2 regions of the Ornithinibacillus liuyingii genome follow, and region 2 is predicted to be linked to the other one. Evidence: riboswitches for the same ligand, from Rfam matches in the RefSeq annotation. Region 2 holds a riboswitch; the other holds the start of a gene.
The links. Region 2 has a riboswitch for cobalamin ahead of ACSKT4_RS11210 (DUF4430 domain-containing protein). Riboswitches for the same ligand answer to the same signal wherever they lie in the genome.
Positions count from the first base shown of each region.

Region 1: another riboswitch for cobalamin. It lies ahead of ACSKT4_RS07150 (acyl-CoA thioesterase); the one in region 2 lies ahead of ACSKT4_RS11210 (DUF4430 domain-containing protein).

Region 1 covers NZ_JBPWOS010000004.1:205,097-211,298, reverse strand. The annotation lists gene pepV (dipeptidase PepV) at 1-795, opposite strand, end outside; cobalamin riboswitch at 1,015-1,189, shown strand; gene ACSKT4_RS07150 (acyl-CoA thioesterase) at 1,370-1,828, shown strand; gene ACSKT4_RS07145 (FecCD family ABC transporter permease) at 1,872-2,882, opposite strand; gene ACSKT4_RS07140 (FecCD family ABC transporter permease) at 2,879-3,859, opposite strand; gene ACSKT4_RS07135 (iron-hydroxamate ABC transporter substrate-binding protein) at 4,035-4,961, opposite strand; gene ACSKT4_RS07130 (ABC transporter ATP-binding protein) at 4,966-5,757, opposite strand; gene ACSKT4_RS07125 (NAD(P)/FAD-dependent oxidoreductase) at 5,989-6,202, shown strand, end outside.
Region 2 covers NZ_JBPWOS010000007.1:136,062-142,263, reverse strand. The annotation lists gene ACSKT4_RS11230 (RecQ family ATP-dependent DNA helicase) at 1-331, opposite strand, end outside; gene ACSKT4_RS11225 (YpbB family protein) at 324-1,391, opposite strand; gene ACSKT4_RS11220 (ferredoxin) at 1,517-1,771, shown strand; gene ACSKT4_RS11215 (ECF transporter S component) at 1,795-2,313, opposite strand; gene ACSKT4_RS11210 (DUF4430 domain-containing protein) at 2,310-2,750, opposite strand; cobalamin riboswitch at 2,910-3,093, opposite strand; gene ACSKT4_RS11205 (ATP-binding protein) at 3,139-4,908, opposite strand; gene ACSKT4_RS11200 (response regulator transcription factor) at 4,908-5,624, opposite strand; gene ccsB (c-type cytochrome biogenesis protein CcsB) at 5,732-6,202, opposite strand, start outside.

The sequences.
Region 1 (6,202 bases), on a different contig from region 2:
ACTAAAGAACAACTCACCATCTTCGATATTAGCTTCTCCTTCGAGCTTTACCTCTTTCAGATAGCCAAGATAATCTTCTATTAGTTTAGTAGGTGCCTCTTGTACTTTAATCGTTGCTTTCGCAATATCTGGCACCATATTGTACCTGCGACCTGATTGGAAGGATACTAGTTGATAGCTTGCAGATGCATCTTGCTTATGAATGGGTTGGACAATATCATAATACGCGATTCCTTTTTCAGCAAAAATAATAGGGAAATCCGCATCTGGCACAAATCCTGTTGTAGGCATTTCTTCTTGTGTAAAATAATGATCGACACAACGCCAGTTACTTTCCTCATCTGTCCCGATAATTAGGCGAACTCGCTTACTTAAAGGTAGCCCTAGTTCTTTTATTATTTTCATTCCATAATATGCTGCCATAGTCGGACCCTTATCATCACTAGATCCACGAGCATAGATTTTACCATCCTTAACAATGCCACTATAGGGATCGACACTCCAGCCATCCCCTTCTGGAACAACATCTACATGCCCTAATACCCCAATTAATTCTTTCCCTTGCCCTATTTCAATATGACCTGCAAGGTTATCCACATTTTTACTCGAGAATCCGTTTTTCTCACCTAAATCTAACACATATTGTAGGGCATCTTTAATGCCTTGTCCCAATGGAGCATCCTCAGAAGCATTTTCTTCATCTAGGACACTTTTAATTTGAAGTAGTCCTTGTAGATCCTTAATAAATTCGTCTTTTCTCTTTAAAACTTCCTCCATCCAATTGATGGTAGCCATATGTATTTCACTCCTTCCACTTATTTCAAACAAACGTTTGATTCACTCATCATTCTAACAACATCTTTATTTTACTCCTTAACCATGATTTAGCATAATAGTTAACATTACTTATCATTAGCATTCCATTCCCATGTACAAACATTCGTTAAAACAATTGGCATAATCAGCAAACTATATTAAATTTATAATATGGTCTGTTGCCATACAACTACATATAGGTATACCAGTAGAATTGGTGTCTTAATAGACTTAATAGGGAATCTGGTGAAAATCCAGAACTGTCCCCGCAACTGTAAATGCTGACGAAATGAGAATACCACTGTCTAAGACGGGAAGGCTTAAAGTAGGGTGAAGCATAAGTCAGGAGACCTGCCAGTTCTATGATGTATGATCTTCTTCGGGAATTGAGAAGGTTGGATATGAGGGTATAATAAACAGCTATAGACCAGTCGTGTGGTCTATCCTTTACACCTGAATAAAAATCCATCTTCTTTAAGAAGGATGGATTTTTTTATTTCCATCACTTTTTGAAGAGACCTATAGTACAAAAAAAGAAGAAAGAGGGAGTGTAATGGAAAAGCTATCTACGAATGTTTCACGTACTATTCTAACCAAATTGGTGTTACCACCTGACACTAATCACTTAGGTACCATTTTTGGCGGAAAGGTTTTATCTTATATTGATGAAATTGCTGCGATTGCTGCAATGAAACACAGTGGTAAGGTAGTCGTTACAGCATCTATTGATACAGTGAATTTTCTATCATCAGCAAGAGTTGGCGATATTTTAACTTTAGAGGGGTTTGTTATTTCCACTGGGAGAACTTCCATGGAGGTTTATGTGAAGGTTGAATGTGAACGGTTTAAAACAAGGGAAAAAAGTCTAACCACTACCTCCTTTATTACGATGGTAGCGATTGATGAACATGGTAAGCCAGTACCTGTTCCAGGGGTGATTCCAGAAACAGAGCATGAGCTAGAGTTGTTTCAAGAAGCACAGAAGAAAAGGGCAAAATTAGCCAAACAATAAGGGGAGATATATTCTCCCCCTAAGCTAAAATGAAGCCCCATTACTAGATTCGTTTCATTAACAAATAAATAAAATAGGGTGCGCCGATTATAGCTGTCATGACCCCAGCTGGGATCGCTTCATCTGGTAACAAATTTTGTCCAATCACATCTGCCAGCAATAATAGAAATCCACCTAAAAGTGTTGCAATTGGGATGAACAATTGATTTCTTGGTCCTACTAGTGCTTTAGCCATATGTGGGGCCATCAGCCCGATGAAAGCAATTCCTCCCGCTACTGCTACTGCTGCTGCAGCCAAAGCTGTTGCTGTTATCAATAAGGAAAATCGTTCTTTCTCAATCGATATGCCAAGCCCTGTGGCAACAGGCATATCCATGGAAAGAATGTTTAACCGATTTGCCTTATAGATGGCGTAAGGTATAAGTAGGATTAACCAAGGAAGTAATGCTATAATAAAAGGCCAATCTGTCCCCCATATATTACCTGCAATCCACTTTGAAATAAAATCTACCTTTTCCCGTTCTGCGGAAGAAATGACAACAATCATAACACCAGAAAGTGCCATCGCGAATCCAACCCCAACTAATACTAATCGGATTGGATGGAATCCACTATTTCTCTTATAAGATAAAAGGTAAATAATTACCGCTGTAACAAATGCACCAATAAAAGCAAGAACTGGTAATAGATATACAAAGTTACCTGTATCTATTGGAAAATATAAAAAGAAAATAGCAATTACTACACCTGCTCCCGCATTTATTCCAATTATGCCCGGGTCTGCTAGGTCATTTCTAGTAATCCCTTGTAAAATAGAGCCTGACACCGCTAATGCTGCACCTGCAAGAATGGTAATTAAAATCCTTGGCAATCGCACCTCGAATAAAACAAAGTGTTCCTTAAAACTTCCTTCACCAAATAATGTTGGAAGAATTCTATCAAAGGAGACGGAGGAATAACCTATTCCCATGGATATTATCGCAGTAATGACAATCAGAACAAGCAATGAGAAGAATATGATTCGCTGTTTTACTACTAGTTCTGGACGGATCATGAGAATACCTTGCCCCCTCTATGTATCACGATTAGGAAAAATGGTAACCCCAATATAGCGACAATCGCAGCAACCGGTGTTTCATAAGGGGCATTTATCGTTCTCCCAGCTAAATCAGCTAGCATCATAAAAGTAGCACCTACTATAGCAGAAAAAGGAATAATAACACGATAATCCGTCCCTACCATTGCACGCACCATATGGGGAATCATTAATCCAATAAAGACCATATTACCAACAAGTGCTACCGCTGCACCTGTTAAGAGGATGATTACAACGAATAAGACAGCCTTAATTTGCCTCGTTTTCTGGCCCAACCCTACCGCAACATTTTCATGTAAACTTAGGATAGTCAGCTGCCGTGAGAATAGGATAGCAACAATAATTCCTATCATAATAACAGGTATAATAACCATTAGTTGCTTCCAAGTTGTCCCTATCAACCCACCAGAAGTCCACATCGATACATCTTTAGCTATTTTAAAATAAATACCAATAGCATCCGAGATCGCAGTTAATAACGCTGTCACCGCAGCACCTGCTAGTACAATTCGAAACGGTGAGAATCCACCTTTTTTCATGAGTCCAATGCCAAAGACGAGTAAAGCACCAATAGCAGCTCCTAGGAAACAAGCAAGCATAATCGAGAAATAATTAGCAGAAGGAATAGACGCTATGGTGATGGCTAATGCCAAATTCGCTCCAGCTGTTAGTCCCAGCAATCCAGGATCTGCTAAAGGATTCCTTGTTAATCCTTGCATAATCGCACCAGCCACTGATAAAGAAGCCCCAACAAACATCGCAGCTACTACCCTTGGAATTCTAAGCTCTCGAATAATGGTTATCTCATCTGTTTGATTACTTGAAGTTAAGGCTAGCCACACACTTTGAAAATCAATGTCTGCGGCACCAAATAATAAAGATGCCGCAAACCCAATGACAGCTATAGTGATTGTGATCAAAAATTTATATATCATGAATTGTTTACTCATCTTAACCCCGAACTTTCTTCCTTAAGACTTATTAGAAAAACGCGCATGTGCTCGTCCTTTAACGAATATGTTCGTTTTTCTTATGCTGACGGGAATAATGTTTATACTTTCCGATTTCCGAAAAAGAGACTCCAATAGCGAATCCCTTCTCTATCTTTGTTTAATTTTCCTGAAATGCCTTGATAAATGTTTCTAATTGAAGCTCTAATGTAAGTGGATCATTAAAGTAAAATTCGTTCGCATTTACTTCAATTACATTTCCATTTTTCACTGCTGGAATAGATTGATAGGTTTCCGTCTCTAAATAAGCATTCTCTTGGTCAGAGAAACTACTAACTACCACATAGTCACCGATAAACTCTGGTAGCACTTCTGGAGAAATTGCATGGTAACCCGCTTCTAATGCAGTTTCTCTTACCTTATCTGGCATTTTCAACTTCATCTCTTGATAAAGAATTTCAGTTCCACGTCCCCAATTATCGCCGTATACATATATTTGCTTATCATAGCCTTCAATTACCGAAACGGTTAATTCCTCACCCAAACGAGAACGTATATCCTCTCCAGCTGCTACCGCACGGTTTTGGAAGTCTTGAACCCATTCTGTCGCTTCTTTTTCCTTGTTTAATAATTTACCAATTTCAATATGCTGTGTAAGATAATCTACCTTGCCATAAGTGAAGAGTACAGTAGGGGCTATCTCACTTAATTTATCCATATTTTTCGTATTGGAAAGACCAATAATTAAGTCCGGCTCTAATTCAATTATTTTTTCTAAATCTTCATCTGATACTTGTTCTACATCCTTTAACCCCTCTTCAAAACGAGGATTTAGCTTACTCCAAGCATCGACACCTACTAAATTAACATCCAAAGCCATCACATTTCCTGCAAAGGACGAAAGAACAATGACACGCTGTGGGTCTTTAGGCACCTCAATCGGGCCATTTTCAGATTCATAGATGATTGTCTCCTCCCGCTTCGAGTCGACCTTATCTGACTGCTCACTTTCATTAGACGTTTCCTTCCCACATGCACTAAGAACTAGTAGTACTATAAGAACAACTAATAGGATTATCTTTTTCATAACATTACTCTCCCTTAATTAAATTATAGGTAATACATATCGGTTTATTGGTTCTCGGGTCTTTTTCAACCACCGCATCTATCTGAAATACTTCCTTCAGTACTTCATGACTAATTACTTCTTCACTAGAACCCGAACGAACAATTTTGCCGTTTTTTAACGCAATAATATAATCAGCAAATCGTGCAGCTTGATTTAAATCATGCAGCACCATTACAATTGTCCTTCCCTCCTCCTTATTCAATTGTTGTAAAAGTTCCAACACCTCTAATTGATGTGCCATGTCTAGATATGTAGTCGGTTCGTCTAAGAAGATAATTTCTGTTTCCTGCGCGAGCGCCATAGCAATCCAAACCCGTTGCCGTTGTCCTCCTGATAACGAATCCACGGATTCATACTTAAATTCAGCTGTCCCTGTTTTCTCCAAGGCCCGATCAATAGCATCCAGATCTGACTGATTTAATCTCCCAAATCCCTTTTGATAAGGAAACCGTCCATAGGATACTAGCTCTCCAACCGTTAAACCTACCGGAATTTCATTAGTTTGTGGAAGAATGGCCATTTTTCTTGCTAGTAATCTCGTATTCTCTTTTAAAATGCTTTTGCCATCTAACATAATTGCTCCGGATTGATGAGAAATGATACGTGTTAGCGCTTTTAATAATGTCGACTTCCCACAACCATTTGATCCGATAATAGTTGTTATTTTCTTATCGGGAATCTCAAGTGATAGGTCATCTATAATGATTCGTTCCCCATACCCTAAACGAACACGGTCTGTATGTAATCTATGCATAATTACCTCCCATAATAGAAAAACTCCCACTTTAACAAATAGTAGCTTTTCTTTGCAGGCTGGAAAGATTATTGTATTCCTTCTGCAGAAAAATCGAAAAAAGTGTTGATAATGATTCTCATTTTCGTTTACAATCAATAATATAATGAAAATGATTCTCATTGTCAATTGAAGATTTAAAAAGTTTGTTATGGTGATAAACCAATCATGATAATCGAGGAGCGGTAGACCATGTCTAATGACATATTTGATGTAACAATAGTTGGCGGGGGCCCTGCAGGACTCTTTGCCGCATTTTATAGTGGATTACGAAATATGAAAACAAAGATTATTGATTTCCAACCACAATTAGGTGGAAAAGTACATATTTATCCAGAAAAAATGATATGGGATGTCGGGGGGCTAACACCTGTTACAGGTACGAAATTAATAGATCAAATCGTGG
Region 2 (6,202 bases):
ATTTGTATTGATGTAGATTTCGATATAATCTCTTCCTTTTTTCATAATCTAAAAAGCTATTAATTGCGATGGCATCTTTAAAATTTGTTGCCTTCAATTCTTTTACTTGATCCATCATCAATGAAATAAGTGGTGAAACGACAAGTGTAACACCTTCAAGAAGACGGGCTGGTAACTGGTAGCAAATGGATTTCCCCGTACCAGTAGGCAATATCCCTAATACATCATTTCCTTTCATGACATCTTCCACTATTTCCTTTTGGCCTGTTCTGAAGGCAGAGTAACCAAAGTACTGTTCTAGCTCTTTTTCTAATGACAATGTGTTAGACATGGAAATCTTCCTCCGGTAAAAGTTCCTTCAACCTAGTTAGGACTAGTCTAATTTGAAAATAATCAATGGAAGGACTACAATTTTCTTTAATAATCTTCAGCTTAAGTGTTTGATTGTTTTTTACTGCTTGCACAATTTGTACTTGCTCCTCCTGCGAAACAAACGATTGAATGTCAAAATCTGGGTCATACAAAGCAATCTCAACAATATGATCATAAATCGTGCTTAGCTTTAGATCTCTTTTTTGGGCGATGTCTTCCAGGCTAAAGTTATTCATATATAATTGATAGGTAAGATTCGCGGTATTCGTAATGAATTTATTCTCGTTTGGCTTATCAATTAATTGCAATAAAATAGGGTAGTTCTCTTGATTTCTATCCATAATCGTAAGGAATTTATGTGTTATTGCAATTAATATAATTTTCATATCGTCATGAGAAGATTGGTATTTTGCCGCTAACTGATCGATACTCATCCCATAGTGCTGATATCCACTTAATCGGTCCACAAATATTACTGCTTCTTTATTCGAAAGTTGGCTTAAAACGTGATGTAGCTCATGATACAACTTCTCCGCCACCCGCTCTTTACCGTTGTGATGATAGAATTGTTTTACCCAATATGTAACACTCGGATTATCTATTATTGGGATAAACGAATAATGATTTGCTTGTAGATTAGAATACGTTTGAACTAATAAATAGAGTCTTTCTAAGAAGGAAATATCCTTCCCAGAAAGCATCAGCCCATTTAAATTGGTATATACAGATGAATCATAATACTCCTGCAAGAGCTCTTTAGCAGCTGATGAAATCATATAATAGTCATCTGGACCTTGCTCAATGATCCATCCTTTCTTCTTCATGTCACGAATAATTTGTATAAAATGCTGACGTGACAATGATGCATATATCCCATAATATTTTTCCAATTGAAAAATTCTGGCATCGTGAACAGATTGTATCGATTTCTTTCCCGTTATGAGATGATATATTCCAAATATGGATCGATTGGTTCTAATACGATCGATACAATCTAATAAAATTCCTTCAACATACATATTTTTTTAACTCCTCATTGGACTTAGTTCTATCATATCATTTATCGTTTAGTTGAATAATACTAATTTACATTTTAAAATAGAAAAAGTACTAGATATAACTGTATCGTGAGGGGTAACCATTGATGAGAGCTAAATATACCATAGTGGATAAAGAAACGTGTATTGCCTGCGGTTCCTGCGGGGTGGCTTGTCCATTACTTTTTGATTATGATGATGAAGGTCTAGCCTTTGTTACAATAGATGACAATACGGGAAACAAGGAAATACCTGAGGAATTAGAAGACGATGTATTGGATGCTTATGAAGGTTGTCCAAGTGACTCCATTAAAATAGCAGAACATCCTTTCCATAACAATCCACTTCGATATGAGAGATAATAGACGAACACCAACAAAGTAGGTTAGTTGGTGTTCAAATGTTTTTGTATATAGTTTTGGAAAATAAATGACACCGTCGGATAGAGTAGTAGCATGATGACAGCATTACCAATTGCATGATACGTATCGAACGGTAAACCAGCTATATAATAAGCCCAAAATCCATGTCCAGTAATTTGGTAGTTAGTCAACGAAACAATGAATCCGTATAAGTATCCACTAAATACAGCCAATATTAGAATGAGATAAAAAGGAATCTGTTTCATTGTTTTACCTAAGATACCGCTCATAACCCCAATAAGTCCCCAGGATAGGATTTGCCAAATCGTCCATAATCCAGTCCCAAGAACCATATTCGATAAAAAGGTAATTAAAAACGCCAATATAATACCAGCAACTGGCCCTAAAAAAATGCCACTTATAATAATAACTGAAGTTACGGGTTGAACATTTGGGATAGAACTTAACATAATTCGTCCAACTACAGCTAATGCTGCAAGAAAAGCTAATAGCGTTAATTTATAAATATTCAACGATCTCATTCCCAAGATTGATAATCGAAATTAACTACGTCCCCATCTTTCAGTTCCACTTCCCCTGCTCCTACCAGTGAACTTTCACCATTGATAGAAAACATCCAGGACATTGAATTTTCTTCATCATAATCTAGCCCCTCAAGAGAGGTAATAAAGCCGTCTTTATCTTCAGCGTTAAAATTTTCCTTCATCACGTCTAATAGAATATCGCCTTCGTTGATTTCTACTTCTTTTTCTTCTAAAATCTCAGCTTCTTTATCCTTAGAAAGTACAATTTTAACAGTTGCTTCCTCTTGTTGTTCACTTGTTTCAGTGGTATTAGCTTGGTTTTCGTTTGGCGTTTGATTTTGAGTTGCATTATCAGAAGACTCATCATTGCCACAAGCTGCAAGAACTACTAATGCTACAAGTACTGTAAACAGTTTTAATAATAGTGATTTCATATTTTCCCCTCCACTTTAGTAATTTTAAAAATCAGGTAAATAAAAAAAGAGCTAACCCCGTAACTAGTTAACTCCTGTGACAGTCTATCGACCATAAAAAAGCATAAAAATACTGTTTTTATGTACTAGATTGTCTCAATTGTCCTATCCTCGGGATCATTGATACAGTTGATACTGGCAGGTCTACTGGCTTGTGACTACTTACCTACTTTAAGCCCTTCCCATAGAATAATCTACAGTGGTCATTGCTTATTTCGTCATCACTTACAGTTGCGAGGACAGCTCTAGCTTTTCACTAGATTCCCTTTTAAGTAACACATACACCAATATCAAATTCTTGTATTCAATTCTACTACATATAGTACCATACAACAGCTAAATTACAAGATTAAATATCTTCTTCCTTGGGAATCATGAAGTTAAATGTTGTTCCGATATCTAATTTACTTTTCACCGTAATGGTACCTCTATGTGATTTGACGATATTTTTGGCAATAGATAACCCTAGCCCGGTACCTTTAACATGCTTATTCCGAGTTCTCGATTTATCAGCCTTATAGAATCGTTCAAACACAAATGGCAAATCTTCTTCCGGTATTCCACTACCACTGTCTTCAACAGACACCGATAATCCATTATCATCATTTGTGACCGAAACCTTCACAAAGCCACCTTCACTCGTATGGCGAATCGCATTATCAATCAAATTTGTAAATACTTGTTCAATACGATCCGGATCAAAATAAGCCTGAGCTTCTTGTATATCTTTCGCTAAACTCATTTCAATTTGATTCTCTGCAGCAATTCCTTGGAATTTACGGAATATCCGTTCAATATAAGGAGTGATATCCACCTTCTCCTTTTTCAAGGTTAAATGTCCTGCTTCCATACTAGCCATATCGAGTAATTCATTTACGAGACGACTCAACCGTAATGATTCTTCATAGATAATTTGTGCAAGTTCATTTTTCTCTTCTTTCGTCTCGGCAATATCATCAACAATTGCTTCACTATATCCTTGCAACATCGAAATAGGGGTTCGCAATTCATGGGATACATTCGCAATAAAGTCTTTACGCAATTTATCTAGCCTACGTTCCTCAGTCATATCGCGAATTACAGCTACTGCACCACGTATATAAGCTTGATCATATAAAGGTGTCATGATCATTACCCAGGTTCGGCCTTGTAATGTGATTTCTTCTATTACTTCCTTTTCCCCTTCAATGACTTGCTGTAACGTATCCAGCAATTCTTTTGGAAGCTTACGTGATTCGGTATCACTTTGTAGATTTTTTTCGAAATACCAGTCTTCTATAAACCGTTCCGCAGGCTGATTGGTAGCAATAATTTCCCCGCTACGGCTTAATGTAATCACACCATCTGCCATCGAATTAACAATACTAGATAATTGTTCTTTCTCCTGTCTTAACGCATTAATATGAAATTTTAACTGTCTTCCCATATGATTAAATGCCATCGCCAGTTCCCCAATTTCATCATGCGTCAAGATGGGAACCTTTGTATTAAATTCTCCTCTTGTTAAATCAAAGGCTGCCTCTCTCATTTTAATTAATGGTGATGTAATACGTGTTGATAAGAAAAAGGCAAATATCGTTGTAAGAATAATCGCGACAGCAGCAGCACCTAATATGATCTTAGTTGTTTCTGCTTTGGTACGGTCGACAATAGCTAATGATTGATATACTAGTACAACATCATCGGTGTTCGGAACAGTTTTTCCAACGAGCATAATACCAGGCTCATCTTCTGAAACTTCAATTTCATCGTTGTTGTTGTCATCATCCGCCATAATTCCAGCTACATCGGATTGCTCGATAAGCCACTCATCCCGTAAACTGGACAAATGAATATCATCGGTTTCTGAACTCCAATAATCCCCTTCTGAAAATAAAATAATCACTTTACTTGATGGGTCTTTTACTCGTTCCGTTGTTTCATAAATTAATGATTTATCCTCGTGATTTTCCACCATAACCGAAACCTTTGTCGCGGTCTGTAATAATGCTTCTTCTGCTTCTTGAATATGAAAGTTCTCAAAGAACTCTAATAAAAATATCGTTAATACAAATAATACAAAAGAAACTAGCAATAATATAGTTACTGCTAGTTTCCCCACTACACTACGCCAAAACATTATTCATCATCTACCTCGAATTTGTATCCAACTCCCCAAACCGTAACAATCATCTTTGCAGCTTTTTTGGATACTGTATTTAATTTCTCACGAAGACGTTTTACATGGGTATCGACAGTTCGTAGGTCACCAAAGAATTCATATTGCCAAACATCCTTTAACAGCTGCTCACGGTTAAATACCTTATCCGGTGATTTAGCTAGATAGCATAGTAATTCATACTCTTTCGGTGTCAGTGCAACTTCTTGTCCATCAGCTGTAACACGATGGGCATCATGATCTATGGTTAAATGTGGAAATACTAATAAATCTTTTGTTGATGCATTCATTTCCTGATTTCCACCTGAACCGGTACGACGTAGTAATGCTTTCACCCGAAGTACTACTTCCCTAGGACTGAAAGGCTTCACAATATAATCATCGGTACCTACTTCAAATCCCTGTACGCGATTGGCTTCTTCACCCTTTGCCGTTAACATGATAACAGGTGTATTCTTTTCTTTTCTTAATTCTTGGCAAACTTCAATTCCATCCATCTCCGGCATCATAATATCTAATAGGATCACATCATAATCATTTTCTAATGCCAAGCTTAATCCTTCTGGGCCATTTTCCGCTTCTTCTACAATTAAATCTTCCCGTTCCAAATACATACGAATTAGGCGGCGGATTCTTTCTTCATCATCAACCACAAGTACTCTAGTACTATTATTCATGGAATGCTCCCCCTTACATACTATCTACCAACAGTATAAACTAAGCACATATAAATGTATAAGAAAACATGACATTTGTACGAAAAATGTCATGTTTTCAAGGTGATTTATGCGTATGAGTGTAAACCTGCTAAAACAAGATTTACAACGATTAAGTTAAACATGATAATGCCAAATCCAATAACGGCTAACCATGCTGATTTTTCCCCGTGCCAACCACGAGAAAGTCTTAAATGTAAGTAAGCTGCATAGAAGAACCAGGTCACTAAGGCCCATACTTCTTTTGGATCCCAGCCCCAGAATCGTCCCCATGCAATCTCAGCCCAGATAGATGCGAAAATCAAACCACCTAATGTAAACACTGGGAAGCCAATAGCAACAGAACGATAATTTATTTCATCTACTAAGTCTGGTTTAACATTCTTCAGAAGTGGTTGAAGCAATGCACCAACACGTTTTCTAAATATTAAGCGCACTAATCCATAAAGAAGCGTACCTGCAATAAAGGACCATATTACCGTGTTAAACTTACTGCCTGCATCCGCACCGTGCATCCATGCAGGCGTCTCAAATAACGG